Regions from separate parts of the Photobacterium satsumensis genome, predicted to be linked through region 2. Evidence: riboswitches for the same ligand, from Rfam matches in the RefSeq annotation. Region 2 holds a riboswitch; each other region holds the start of a gene.
What was found. A riboswitch is a leader RNA that binds a small molecule or an ion and turns the genes downstream of it on or off. The one in region 2 is predicted to bind lysine.

Region 1 (3,659 bases), on a different contig from region 2:
CATCCTTGATCATGAGGAAGTGGGCGAGGAAGCTCGTCGTTTGTTTAAAGATGCCAATGACTTACTCGATCGCGTTGAGCTGGAGGGGTTGCTGGAAGCCCGTGGTATGTGTGCCATGTTCCCGGCCAACAGCGTGGGCGATGATATCGAGGTGTATACCGATGAGTCTCGCACCGAAGTTGCCAAAGTACTGCATAACTTGCGCCAGCAAACGGATAAACCCAAAGGTTTCAACTACTGCCTGTCTGATTACATAGCGCCGAAAGAGAGCGGTAAAGCTGATTGGATCGGCGCCTTTGCAGTAACCGGTGGGATTGGTGAGCGTGAGCTGGCTGATGCCTATAAGGCGGCAGGTGATGACTACAATGCCATTATGATCCAAGCGATTGCTGATCGCTTGGCTGAAGCCTTTGCCGAGTACCTTCACGAGCAGGTGCGTAAGGATATTTGGGGCTATTCGCCAGATGAGGATTTGTCCAACGACGATCTGATCCGTGAGAAATACCAAGGGATCCGACCGGCTCCGGGATATCCGGCCTGTCCGGAGCATACCGAAAAGGGCAGCTTGTGGGAGTTGTTAAACGTCGAAGAGACGATCGACATGTCACTGACAACCAGCTACGCCATGTGGCCGGGCGCCTCGGTATCGGGTTGGTACTTCTCCCACCCGGATTCGCGCTATTTTGCAATCGCCCAGATCCAGAACGATCAGCGAGACAGCTATGCTGATCGCAAAGGGTGGGATCTCGCTGAGGCTGAAAAATGGCTGGGTCCGAATCTGAATAACTAGTTATGGTTAATGGACCCGCCTTTTAGGACGGGTCATCAAAACTAAAAAAGGCGCTCATTGAGCGCCTTTTTCTTATTTTCTGTCCCATCCTGAGATATACGATTACTCGAATAGCCCGTGGTGCAAGACCTTAATCACTTCCCGCGACTCTTTGTTTTTGACCAGGAAGCACAGGTTGTGGGTGCTGGCACCAAAGCAGATCATGCGTGGGCTGTATTGTTCCAGGCGACTGAATACCTGGGTTGCAGCGCCAGGGGCATCACCAAGATCGTTACCGATCAATGCAACCAGGCAAAGATCTTGCTCGACGTCTACTCGGCATAGCTGGCTAAGCTGATCCATAGCGCTCTCTGGTAGGCTAGGCGCGCCTCCTCCTGTATCGGTCTGATCCAGAGTGAGTGACACACTGACTTCTGAGGTGGTGATCAAGTCGACCGAGATTTTGTGTTCGGCCAAAATACGAAAGACCTCTGACAGGAAGCCATAGGCATGGAACATGTTCAGGCTGGTCAGGGTTACCATCGTTTGATTACAGCGCAGTGCCAGAGCCCTGAATTTCGGTGGTTCGCTGACTTGCTGGCGGATCCAGGTGCCACCTTGTTCAGGTGCTTTGGATGAACCGATAAAGACAGGGATTTGTTGGCGGACCGCAGGCAACAGAGTTGATGGATGAAGGATTTTCGCCCCGAAGTTGGCCATTTCAGACGCTTCGCTAAAGCTAATCTCGCTGATTGGCTTGGCATTGCTTGTGATACGCGGGTCTGTGGAATACATACCCGGTACATCGGTCCATATTTCCAGAGTTTCCGCGCTGATAGCCTCGGCGACCAAGGCTGCACTGTAATCACTGCCGCCGCGGCCTAACGTGGTGGTTTCGCCTTCACGGCTTGAGCCGATAAAGCCTTGGGAAACGATAACGGTGTCTTTTTCCAGCAGTGGCTGGAGTTGTTCATCGGCAAGCTGACGGATAGTATCGACATCCGGTATGGCTTTACCATGCTGGCCGTCAGTGCGCATCACGGAGCGAATATCGAAACGTTGGGCTGGAGCCCCCATTTCGTTGAGAATTTGGCTAAACAGGTGGGTCGACAACAATTCGCCATGGGCAACCAATTGATCGGTCAGCTTGGTCGAAGGGGCATCGGCCGCCAGCTCTGCGAGACTAGCCACGGTATTGATTAATTGTTCTATGTGGTCAGCAACGGCTTCCGGACGGGCCAGTTTGTCGATAATGTTTTGGTGTATCGATTTTAATTGCTGTAGCCGTTGGGAGCGCTGCTCGTTATCGGCAATTCCATTTGCAAGTTCAACTAACAGGTTGGTAACGCCGGAACAGGCACTGATCAATACTACTTTGGCAGCAGGATTATCCTTGATGATCGTGGCACTTCGGCTCATGGCGGCATGATCGGCTACGCTAGTACCGCCAAATTTCGCTACGGTTATCGGTGGAGGAACAGTAAAGTTATTTTCGACAAAGCTCACAACGAGTCTCCCAGTAATAAAAAGTCAAAACGCAATTCACAGGGGGCTCGGGATGGTAGTCCCGACAAAAAGTCAGGAGAGCAAAAAGGCAAGATGTAAACCGGTACAACAACCAGAAGCTCCCCATCTATTCATTACCATAGTGAATAGATGACAGCCAGAAGGATTCAACCTTCGTAGCCGATACTCCATGCCCCCTGTCATGTTGTATCTCGGCGTTACTCCCCCTCTCAAGACTGCTTTGGGGTGGGGCCCCGCAATCCAGATACCTGGGTAACGCTCCTCTTCTGTCTTCACCTGAGAAAAACCTTTCCTCAGGATGAACAAAAAACGATCTATATTGAACCGGATTTCCTAGTCCGTTGTCAATTGCACAGAAATAAAATATGCATAAAAATTGCAAAAAATTGTCACAAGTATCCAGGGGAGCTATGTGCTACAAGGGGGTTATGATTTGGGATAAGCATAATTAGCCTAATACTGATATAGTCAATCAGTACCTTACAATAATGAGGCGAATGCCACGCTTACCGCCAGGGAGAAAGATAAAAATGACGATTGGTAGTTTCTATCCACCACAACGCACCCTTATGGGGCCCGGTCCATCGGATATTTACCCACAGGTGCTACAGGCCCTGAGCCGTCCGACCATTGGCCACCTAGATCCACTATTCATCGGCATGATGGATGAGCTCAAGCAACTGCTACAGTATGCCTTCCAAACTCAAAATACCTTTACCATTGCGGTTTCTGCGCCGGGTAGTGCCGGTATGGAAGCCTGCTTTGTTAATTTGGTAGAGCCGGGTGACAAAGTGATTGTCTGCCGTAATGGCGTGTTTGGTGACAGGATGCGTGAGAATGTCGAGCGCTGCGGTGGTGTTGCGGTTATGGTTGATAATAACTGGGGCGAGCCTGTTGATCCTGCTTTGGTTGCCCAAGCGCTCGAGAGCCACCCAGATGCCAAAATCGTGGCCTTTGTCCATGCCGAAACCTCTACTGGTGCTTTGACCGATGCAGAGGCGATTGCCAAACTGGCCCGTGAGCATGATTGCCTGACGATTGTCGATGCCGTGACATCGCTCGGTGGCGTGCCCTTGCTGGTGGATGAATGGCAACTTGATGCGGTGTACTCTGGCAGCCAGAAGTGCTTATCTTGTGTTCCGGGCTTGTCACCACTGACTTTCTCTGAGAAAGCCGTCGCCAAGATCCAAAGCCGTCAGGCGCCTGTCCAGAGCTGGTTTTTGGATCAGAGCTTGGTGCTGGGTTACTGGAGTGGAGAAGGCAAGCGAAGCTATCATCATACCGCGCCGGTGAACAGTTTGTATGCACTGCATGAAGCCTTGGTTCTACTGCAAAATGAAGGCTTGGAAAATGCCTGGCAGCG
Region 2 (3,659 bases):
CCCACGCGGGGATTGAATTCCTGTTTGGTGGGCTGGTTAGTGACAAGATGTTTGAGCTCTTTGGTGGGGGCGGCTTTATATTTGCCATTCGGGTACTACCGGTCATCGTGTTTTTCTCAGCATTGGTCTCGGTGCTGTATTACCTCGGTATCATGCAGCTATTTATTCGGATCCTAGGTGGCGCACTACAAAAGCTGCTGGGTACCAGTAAAAATGAATCGATGTCTGCGACGGCCAATATTTTTGTTGGCCAAACCGAAGCGCCGTTGGTCATTGCCCCCTATATTAATCGCCTGAGCCGTTCTGAACTGTTCGCAGTGATGTGTGGTGGTTTAGCCTCGATTGCTGGCACGGTATTAGGTGGCTTCGCGGCAATGGGGGTTGATATGCAATACCTGATTGCTGCGTCATTCATGGCGGCGCCGGGTGGTTTGTTGTTCGCCAAAATATTGGTGCCAGAAACCGAGGAGCGAAGTAGTGAAACGGTTGAAGAAGATGTATCAATAGAAAAACCGGCCAATGTCATTGATGCTGCCGCTGCAGGGGCATCCAGCGGACTCATGCTGGCATTGAATGTCGGTGCTATGCTACTTGCGTTTATTGGCTTGATTGCCTTGGTCAACGGCATGCTTGGCGGTGTGGGTAGCTATATCGGCTTGCCTGAATTGTCGCTGGAGTACTTGCTTGGCTATTTGTTCTATCCGGTCGCGGTGATTATTGGTATCCCATTTGACGAGGCAATGGTATCGGCATCGTTTATAGGCCAGAAGTTGGTGCTTAATGAGTTTGTCGCTTATGTGAATTTCACTGAGTACCTAGCAGTGACTGAGCTATCGACTCGTAGTACCGCCATAATCACGTTTGCATTGTGTGGCTTTGCGAACTTTGCCGCCGCGGCAATGCTGCTGGGGGGATTAGGTACGATGGCACCTAAGCGTCGTCATGAAATTTCGACGCTATGTATGTCGGCGATTTTTGCCGCCACCATGTCAAACCTTATGAGTGCGACGATTGCGGGCTTCTTTTTCTCGTTTTAGGTTCCTCTTTTCTGTCGTTGCATACGGATAGCCGAGTAAATTTATGTTGCTTGGCTACTTTATATAGGGGGATCTCAGTGGTTATGGCGGGTTTACACTGGGTTTATGAGCGGAGATCTTACTGATTTTGATTTTTTTTTGATTTTTTTAAAAATAATGCTGTACATAAAGCGCTCAGCTGTTAATATTCGTCTCGTTCTTTAGAACAAAGAGTTATTCAATGCAACATCAAGTACAAGTTAAACCTTTAGCTACTTTTACGTTATCGTACTGTATCTCACTGTTTCCCTTAGATTGAACGTAACATTAAATAATTCACTAACCTATCATATCGCATAATGCGATTAGTTTATTAATGAATTTATAAGGGGCAGTCTATGTCTAAGTCAACTGGTATCGTTAAGTGGTTCAACGAAGAGAAAGGTTTCGGTTTCATCACTCAAGAAAACGGCGGTGCTGATGTATTCGTACACTTCCGCGCTATCGCTTCTGAAGGCTTCAAGACTCTTGCTGAAGGTCAAAAGGTTTCTTTTGACGTAGAACAAGGTCAAAAAGGCCCACAAGCTGCAAACGTTGTAGCTCTGTAAGTCGAAACTTACTTTGTGATAAAATGCTGGCTTAGGCCGGCATTTTTTATATCTGTCATATCTGATCCGCATTTCTCCTTCTCCTTCTCCTTTTCTTTACCTATTCCCTGTTTTCCTTTAGTTGCGTAAATATGCAACCAAAACTATTGCGATAACATCTCTAGCTGCTTATTTGTTCAAACTAATCTTAACAGCCATGTCATGGTTCTCGGTATGTATTCATATCAAACTATCAGAGCGGCCGGAAGTCGATCGTTATGGTGATTTAACCTTCAATGGTGTGCTTTTATAGTGTTTAGTGATGTTAAATTAATGTTTTAAAGAATTGTTTGTGTGATCTTGCTCACGGTTTGTGGTCAATTCTGTTTGGTTTGGCGAAAATTGTGTTTTATTCATTGTAGCGCGAGAAGTTATTCAGTCTCGCTAGTTAGTAGAGGCGCATTGCCTAACAGTAGTTTAGTGAAGGCCGACAGCCAGAGAAGCTAAATGAAAGGAGCCAATGCCGAAGTAGTATCGGTTGTCAGCCGTGCTGCTGGGGTTGTTCTTAATAGGAACAGCACTGTCATCCAGACCTTGTTTGGGTGGGGAGCTACAGCAATTTTTGTCATCGAACAGGTAAGTTCACCTACCGATTTCGTACAGCCTTTGTCTGCCCGTGTTTCTATACACCCCTCCTCGATACTAAATTCACTGGGTATAAAAGTACCTTGATGTTGTTTTTTCAGGAGAAGTCTACGAATGGCTGATTACGGATTGTTGTCCATCGTACCCGCGGTGCTGGCATTGATACTCGCCTTTACCACTCGGCATGTTGTTTTGGCGCTGGGAGTGGCAGTGATCAGCGGTATGCTGATTTTAACTAAGGGCCATCCCGTTGATACTGCGCTGATGTTCCTGTCTGATGGGCCGTTTACCCAGCTCGCCTCAGGTAGCAACGCCCAGATCATTATTGTTATTACCATCATTTCAGGCTTTATCTATCTGGTCGAGCAAAGTGGTGGTATGGCAGCGTTCTCGACCATGGCCACCCGTTATGTGTCATCCCCGATCAAAGCCCAGTTGGCGACATGGGCGACCGGGATTGGGATCTTTTTCACCGACTCGGGCAATTCGCTTATCCTTGGCCCGATGTTCTCGCCAATCTATCAGAAGCTCAAATTGAGCAAAGAAAAACTGGCGTTCATTATCGACTCGACCTCGTCACCGGTTTGTGTGCTGATCCCTATCATCAGCTGGGGGGTCTATTCGCAAGGGTTGATTGAAAACGCTTTCGATAATATGGGCCAGCAAGTCGATGGTTTCACGACGTTCTTGCAGGTGATCCCCTATCAGCTCTATGCATTGCTGGCGCTTTTCAGTGTCCCTGTTTATGCGATGTTGAAAAAAGATTGGGGCCCGATGGCTGAAGCAGAGCAACAAGCCCGCCAGCAGACGGAGGTGAGTGTGCCATCGTCAGGCCAAGAGCAGCCGGTTAAATCTGGTCGTATTTCACTGATAGTCCTACCACTGGCTGTGCTGTTTGGCTCGCTGATTGCCTTGTTTACCTACAATTACCACCTGCACGGCACAATCAATGGACCTGTGATCCGCACATCATTGGGAACCAGCTATCTGATTGCCTCGGTAACAGCGATTGCCTACTACGCCTATACCAAAACTATGACCGCTTCGACAGCCTTCAACACTTTTGTGTCGGGAATGCAGCGGATCATGCTAATTTTGATTATCTTGCTACTGGCATGGACCTTGGGTGATATCTGTAAGTCTCTGGGGACTGGGGATTATATCAGCCAGGTAATGAATGACCGTCTGCCGGTATTCTTGCTGCCAGCAATGATTTTTATTATCGGCAGTTTTATCTCGGTGGCGACGGGATCGTCGTGGGGCACCTTTGCTATCTTGATCCCCATTGCTGTACCGGTTGCCAGCGCTCTGGGGGCTGACCCGCTGATTTGTATTGGCGCAGCTTTGAGTGGCGGCATGCTGGGGGATCATTCTTCACCGATTTCAGATACAACGATTTTAAGTTCGATGT
Region 3 (3,659 bases), on a different contig from region 2:
TGGCATTCATCAATCAATACGCAGTCAACTTTGTGCGTTGTATTCATATCTTGTAGGCGGGCATAAAGATCATCGCTGACATTAAAGAGCTCAGCTTCTTCTTGCAAACCAATTCGAGAGCTGACCATGCCTTTGCCATAACGGTCATCAATTGCCGCAGTAAAAATCACCGGCGTCATGCCTCGCTCGCGGTAATTAAATGATGACTGTAATAATGTTGTCGACTTACCCGCATTCATTGCCGAGTAATAGAAATACATCTGGGCCATTAAGCTTCCCTAGTAATACGATTGGTGCGTGAAAAAATCAGCCGAGATGCTACAGAAAAGCCCTTCAGATTGAAAGGAGCAAGCTCAACTTCTTTGTAACTGGATATCGGTCAAACCTCACATCTCGCTGAAATAAAAAAAGCCTGTATCAAATACAGGCTCTTTTCATATTCAAACCGTCAGTTTTAAGCGTTTGCTGTTGCTTCCTGAGGGCGGCGAGATAGCCACGACAGTCCAGCACAAGCCACGATAAAGGCTACGGTTGCCGCTAGGAACGACACAGCCAGAGAGCTCGTGAAACCAAGTACCAAGAAACCAATGGTTGATACCACCGCCATCGACAACGCGTACGGTAACTGCGTTGATACGTGATCAATGTGGTGACAGCGTGCACCGGTTGACGACAGAATTGTGGTATCCGAAATAGGAGAACAATGGTCACCGAATACAGAGCCCGCCAATACGGCACCGAGCATAGGTAGCATTAGCATGATATCCGTTGCAGCAGCCAGATCACCGGCGATTGGTAGCATGATACCGAACGTACCCCATGAGGTACCGGTAGAGAATGCCATCAATCCAGCAAGCAAGAATAGGATAGCCGGCAACAACATAGGGCTAATATTACCTTCCACCATCGTCGACAGGTATTTGCCCGTTGCCATATCGCTGATCACCGAACCGATGCTCCATGCAAACAGCAGGATTAAAATCGCACCGAACATCGACTTCGCCCCGATCCACAGCGTAGACGTGACATCAGCCATCGGGATACGCTGGCGGAATACCGGGATTAGCGCGGCCGCAAAACCAACCAGGCCACCGTATACCAGAGACATACCCACATCGGTGTTCTCAAAGGCACCCAGAACGCTAAATGCAAGGCCATCAGCAGCCAGTGCTTGGTAGCCCGTAAAGATCATAAAGAAGAAAGTGGCTACAATCAGGGTCACAATTGGCATGATAAGGTCAGCAACACGGCCATTTTTGCTTTCTTCAATTTCTAGCTCGTCGTTCAGATCCTTGGCACGGCTGTCGTCATCGCCTTCATCGAAGCCGCGGCAATGGCTTGCTTCTAGCTCATGCTTTTTCATCGGGCCAACATCAATTTGGAACCACGCCACCACGAATACCATCAGCAGGGCAAAAACTGCATAGAAATTCATTGGAGCCAGCTGTACGAATGCACCCAGCGGGGTGTACTCTGTGACGCCATGTGTTGCCAAAATACCGCCAATCAAGGTGATAATGTAGGCACCCCAGCTTGAAGCAGGCATTAGCACACACATTGGTGCTGCTGTTGAATCAAGGATATACGCCAGTTTGGCTCGGGATACATAAAAACGATCTGTCACTGGGCGTGAGATCGAACCGACCGCCAAGCTATTGAAGTAATCATCAACAAAAATAAACACACCCAAGAAAGCAGCCAGCAATTTAGCACCACGCTTGCTCTTGATTTTGGTTTGTGCCCACTCGGCAAATGCACGGGTACCGCCAGAAAGTGTCAGCAATGCTGTGGTCATACCCAGCAAAATAAGGAAGGCGACGATACTCATGTTCCAGCTGTTAATGGCGCCGTCATCAATAAACAGCCCTTTAACCGTGGTACCAATATAGCTTGCGGTGCCACCAACCGAAAAATCAGTCAGCAGGAATGCGCCCAGAAGGACACCTACACCCAAAGAAACTAAAACGCGTCGTGTAAGGATTGCCAAGCCCAATGCAACCAAAGGTGGCAACAGTGACATGGCGGAATGGGAAAAATCTACAATATTCATGATCTCGACTACAACCGATCCTGGTTGGAGATCTACTGTTTTACACCACATCTTGTCGTGTATAGAAGAGTAAAAGGAAGGGAGGTACCCCTTTTCCGACTCCACAGTAGCGCTCCATAGTTAATGTAATTATATACTATGGCAGTGTTGTCCCTATTTGGTGACAACCCCAGCAAGCTGGTTTGATAGTCCGAGCTTACTTCGGCAACGGCTCCTTTCGTAAATCCTCACCGGAATCACCCTCCGATTTACTACTAATAGACGATGCGCCTCTACCCTTAGTCTAGGTCTGGTCAATTCTACGGAATAGACATCCAAATGCAACCAGTTAATGTGAAAAAAATGACACAAATAGTGAATAGTCTTGCGATGAGTAACAAGAATCAGGCAGTTGAAAGCAAATTTTCATACTCATTACATATGAAATTGATGGCAATTATTTAACAGCTTCTGTTGATTGTAGATAAGAATATTTACTCATCTTGAGCATTACATTCTATTACAAATGAGAAATGAACCCGATAATTTGCGAAAAAATAAATGAACCCTTCATTTTTTAATTGGCATCGCCGTATTAAAAGTATTATTATTGCAATTATTGAATTGTCACTGCTATTATTAATTTATAGTTTTAGGCCTACAGGAAATAAAAAATGTCTGATGCAATGAAAGCGCTACTTAACCTTCGCAGCCTACGCGCTCTTTCTCGTGAATATTCTCTTGAGCAACTACAGGAAGCGCTAGAAAAACTTCAAACTGTTGTTACTGAGCGTGAAGAGTCTGAAGCTGAAGAAGTCGCTAAAGAAAAAGAACGTACCGAGAAGCTAGCTCAATACCGTGAAATGCTTCTTGCTGACGGTATTGACCCAGAAGAGCTTCTAGCGACTCTAAATAAAGCACCTAAAGCGAAACGTGCACAGCGTCCAGCTAAATACCGTTTCCTAGATGAAAATGGTGATGAGAAAACTTGGACTGGCCAAGGTCGTACACCAAGCGCTCTTAAAAAAGCACTTGATGACGGCAAGTCTCTAGAAGAATTTGAAATCTAATCATTCAAATTATCTTGCGAATATCTAAAAACCCGGCTTTGCCGGGTTTTTTTATTGCTAGGAAAAAATGTTCTGGAAAAATGTAACATTTTGATGTTAATGGTAAAAATCAACAACACCAATCACATAACCATGACAAAATTAACTCGATGAGTTAATAACACCCAATAATGAGTCGTTAATTTTGAGTCATCGTTACGATTATAGAGAAGCTCGTTACTTTCTTTAAAGTATAAAAAACCAGACCTCTTGGTCTGGCTTCTTTGTCATATTGTGGCTTTAGCGGATTTGGTCGGCTAAATGACTTACCGCCAAAGCGAAATAGTGTGAGCGGTTCCATTTCAGTAAGGATTGGTAATTACCGTAGATCAAGTAGGCCCGGCCATGCTTATCATCCGGTTGAATAAGCCACGCATCAATATCAACATTCGGTAAAGCCTGGCCATTCAAACGACGAACGCCTAGTCGTTGCCAATCTGCTAGCGTTTTGGCTTTGCTCTTTTCGACCCCCAGCAACGAATCATCGATAGAAGCCGATAATGAAACTTGTCGACCCCAAG
Region 4 (3,659 bases), 350 kb from region 2:
AAGCCCTGTTTCCAGCATGAAAATGGTTGGGCCTGAAATCAACACAAAGGCCAATAAACCAAGCGCGCCCCAGAAGTTGATATTACTGAGGAATTTGATCCCTTTTTCCATCCCGGCATAAGCCGAATAGGCAAATATCGCGGTACAAAGCATCAAAACAATAATCTGGGTCACGGTATCTTTTGGTACACCAAACAGGTAGTTGGCACCTTCTGTGATCAAGGGGGCAGCGAGGCCAAGGGTTGTCGCACCACCACCGAGCAGACCAAAGATAAACAACACATCAATGACTTTACCCAACCAACCATAACTACGGGCTTCACCAATGACTGGCATCAACGCCGCTGATACCTTCAGTACTGGCTGCTTACGGACATAAAAGAAATACGCAATCGGCAAGGCTGGCACCAAGTAGATGGACCAAGCAATCGGCCCCCAATGGAACAAACCGTAGGTTGCGGCCCAGCGAACCGCCTCTTCACTCCCCGGCTCAAGCTGGAACGGAGGCGCTTGGTAATAATACGCCCACTCTATCGTTCCCCAGTACAAGATACTGGCACCGATCCCCCCACAGAACAGCATCGCTGCCCATGAAGCCGTGGTAAATTCAGGCTTTTCATCAGGATCACCCAATTTGATTTGGCCGATGTCGGAAAAAACGATGTAAATCATAAAGAAAAATGCAGCGACACCGAGCGACAAATATAGGAACCCTAATTTGTCAGTCATAAACGTTTTGGCGATAGCAATCCATTCAGCACCTTGTACTGGAAACAGCAGCAAAGGCACCACAACCGAGATCAACATGCCCAGCGCCCCGAAGAAGGTGGGTTTATCGATCAATTCAAAGTGTTTGCGAGAAAACACGGTAGCTCCTTAAGATTAAATCCCTGTAATGGGTAACTGAGATAATCCGAGAAAAGGGCCTAACGCTTCAAACCAACATTCTAATGAACACGATGAAAAAAGCTGATTATTAGCTGACATAATTATTCAGCCGTATATAATGTTCGACTTATCACCTAATTCCAGTAGGATTGACGGTGATATTCCCTAAATCAGTAGAGGCGCGCTGCCTAAGAGTAACCGAGCAGAGGGTGATACCTGTGAAGCCGGAGAAAGGAGTCAGCGCCGAAGTGACTGCAGCTATCAACTCAGTCGCTGGGTCTGTGTCAAATAGGCACAGAACTGCCATAGTATTTACCTATGGAGCGCTACCTGAAGGGGTAACAAGTCATACCTTTCTGCGTCTTAGTTACACTTCCTTTCGGTAGATCTCCACCTTTAAGTTGTAGGTGTGATGAGATCATGAACCTTGTAGATTTTTCGGACTCGCTAATGTCCGTTGTCCCAGCCATGCTGGCTGTTATCCTTGCAGTCACTACTAGGCGGGTTTTGCTTTCCCTTGGCTCAGGTATCTTTGCCGGTGCCATGATGCTAAACCAATATTCACCGCTTGAGTCACTGCAGTACCTGGTTGAAAAAGTGCTGGCGATTGTCTGGGTTGATGGTGCACTGAATGGTGACAACGTCAACATGATCATCTTCATGCTGCTGCTTGGTGCGCTGATCAGCTTGATGAGCGTATCCGGTGCAACCCAAGCGTTTGCCGACTGGGCAGCGGTACGCTGTAAAGATCGCCGCAGTGCCAAGTCCCTCACCGGTTTGATGGTCTTTATCTTCTTCATCGATGACTTCTTCCACAGCCTATCTGTAGGGGCAATCTGTCGTCCGGTTACCGACCGTTTCAACATTTCACGTGCAAAATTGGCCTACCTGCTTGATTCAACCGCGGCACCGGTTTGTGTACTGATGCCTATCTCGTCATGGGGTGCCTACATCATCGCCTTGGTGGGCGGTATCATGGTGGCGCACGGCGTGACAGATCAGAGCCCAATCTCGGCCTTTGTCGAGATGATGCCAATGAACCTGTATGCGGTCTTCACTTTGGTCATGGTGCTGTGCGTTATTGCTTTCCAACTTGATATCGGTCCAATGCGCAAGCATGAGAAATGGGCGCTAGAAGGCAAACTATGGGATGAGTCCAAAGGCAAGCCTGCAGGTTTGGAGGTTGAGGTACCTGAATCTGCCAAAGGCGGCATGATCGACATGGTATTGCCCATCCTAACCCTAACGATGGCGACGGTATTTTTCATGGTGCAATCTGGCGCTGATGTACTTGCCGCTAATGGCGAGGCCTTCAGCGTGATCGGTTCATTTGAAAACACCGATGTCGGCTCATCACTGGTATACGGTGCGATCTGTAGCCTTGTGGTTTCTATTGCCCTAGCCCTGCGTTTGAAACTTGGCAAAGATTCTTGGATGAAAGCGGCACCACAAGGCATTTCAGCGATGATGCCCGCTATTGTGATCTTGTTCTTTGCTTGGACGATCGGTTCAGTTGTCCGTGACATGCAAACCGGTATTTACCTGGCTTCTATGTCAAACGGAAACCTGCCTGTTGAGCTGCTTCCAGCGGTTGTCTTCCTACTGTCTTGTGCCATGGCATTTGCGACCGGGACCAGCTGGGGTACCTTCGGTATCATGCTACCACTCGCCGGTGATATTGCCGCTGCCAGTGACATTGCACTCCTACTTCCTATGCTGTCTGCTGTGTTGGCAGGTGCGGTATTTGGTGATCACAGCTCACCAATTTCAAGCACCAGTATCCTGTCGGCGACCGGTGCAGGCTGTCACCATATGGACCATGTAATGACCCAGCTACCTTACGCATGCTCGGTCGCGTTCGGTGCCCTACTGGGTTACCTCGCCATCGGTTACACCCATTCAGCTTGGGCAGGTGTTGCCGTTAGTAGCCTCTGGTTCTTAGCCTTCTGTGCCTTTGCGGTTCGCAAAAGCAAGCCCGTTATGGCTGCCGAGCCTGTGACTGGCTAACACAGCACCTCAATACGATTACCAAAAGAGCAAGGCCATGGGCCTTGCTCTTTGTTTATCAGCCGATCTTTGTCTCTTTGCTGCGCTTACTGGCTGTGCTTGATTTTCAAGTCAGAGAAATAGGCATTGTTACCCGGCTGGGTGATAAGCCCTATCACCCCTTTGTGTTCCGAGCCATGGAACAGCCGATCCACCACCAGCACCTTCTCTCCATCAATATAAAAAATAGCTTGGTTATTGTTTATCTCAGCCGTCAATTTAAACCACTGACCGGGACGAATGTTAGCGGCGCTTTCATATTGGCCCGGAGCGGTTTCCCTGAGCACATCTCCTGAGTGATCAGGGTAGGAGAAATATTGAATCGTTAATTCACGCTGTGTTTCATCTTCTGACACCGCATTAACAGGACGTAAGTAAACCCCTTCGTACTCTGACATATCTTCACTCACCCGAAAGACAATACCAACGAAGCCAGTGGCCGACTCCTGTTGCGGCTCACCTGCCATCAATAGCTCAATGGTGCCGTCACGGAATGGAAGTGTCTGCAAAGCAAGATAGGTACAATTGTCACAGCCCCCCTGCGCCAGTGACTTATGCTCCGGTAACACTGACACGTGTATGCCTTTTTGGCCGTGGTAATCGACCACTTCAGCTTTAACACCTTCAGCAACCGTATTATCCAAGGTGTCCAACGGGAAATTTTCAAAGTCTAATGCCGTTGCAACATTCGCAAACAGTCCTATGCACAACGTTATTGCCCACAT

Region 1: it holds a riboswitch for lysine, as region 2 does, so the genes downstream of both, lysC (lysine-sensitive aspartokinase 3) here and L4D79_RS08820 (Na+/H+ antiporter NhaC family protein) in region 2, are expected to answer to the same signal.
Region 3: it holds a riboswitch for lysine, as region 2 does, so the genes downstream of both, L4D79_RS19350 (Na+/H+ antiporter NhaC family protein) here and L4D79_RS08820 (Na+/H+ antiporter NhaC family protein) in region 2, are expected to answer to the same signal.
Region 4: it holds a riboswitch for lysine, as region 2 does, so the genes downstream of both, L4D79_RS10260 (Na+/H+ antiporter NhaC family protein) here and L4D79_RS08820 (Na+/H+ antiporter NhaC family protein) in region 2, are expected to answer to the same signal.

What each region holds. Positions count from the first base shown of each region.
Region 1 is NZ_JAKJSK010000014.1:6,357-10,015, forward strand. Features, by position in the region: gene metH (methionine synthase) at 1-790, shown strand, start outside; gene lysC (lysine-sensitive aspartokinase 3) at 893-2,275, opposite strand; lysine riboswitch at 2,384-2,570, opposite strand; gene L4D79_RS24060 (pyridoxal-phosphate-dependent aminotransferase family protein) at 2,827-3,659, shown strand, end outside.
Region 2 is NZ_JAKJSK010000006.1:1,926,976-1,930,634, reverse strand. Features, by position in the region: gene L4D79_RS08830 (NupC/NupG family nucleoside CNT transporter) at 1-1,037, shown strand, start outside; gene cspE (transcription antiterminator/RNA stability regulator CspE) at 1,415-1,624, shown strand; lysine riboswitch at 2,048-2,224, shown strand; gene L4D79_RS08820 (Na+/H+ antiporter NhaC family protein) at 2,363-3,659, shown strand, end outside.
Region 3 is NZ_JAKJSK010000009.1:180,798-184,456, reverse strand. Features, by position in the region: gene L4D79_RS19355 (thymidine kinase) at 1-269, opposite strand, end outside; gene L4D79_RS19350 (Na+/H+ antiporter NhaC family protein) at 455-2,050, opposite strand; lysine riboswitch at 2,150-2,333, opposite strand; gene L4D79_RS19345 (H-NS family histone-like protein) at 2,704-3,099, shown strand; gene L4D79_RS19340 (lytic murein transglycosylase) at 3,379-3,659, opposite strand, start outside.
Region 4 is NZ_JAKJSK010000006.1:2,272,959-2,276,617, reverse strand. Features, by position in the region: gene L4D79_RS10265 (BCCT family transporter) at 1-867, opposite strand, end outside; lysine riboswitch at 1,055-1,225, shown strand; gene L4D79_RS10260 (Na+/H+ antiporter NhaC family protein) at 1,309-2,895, shown strand; gene L4D79_RS10255 (3-keto-alpha-glucoside-1,2-lyase-like domain-containing protein) at 2,982-3,659, opposite strand, start outside.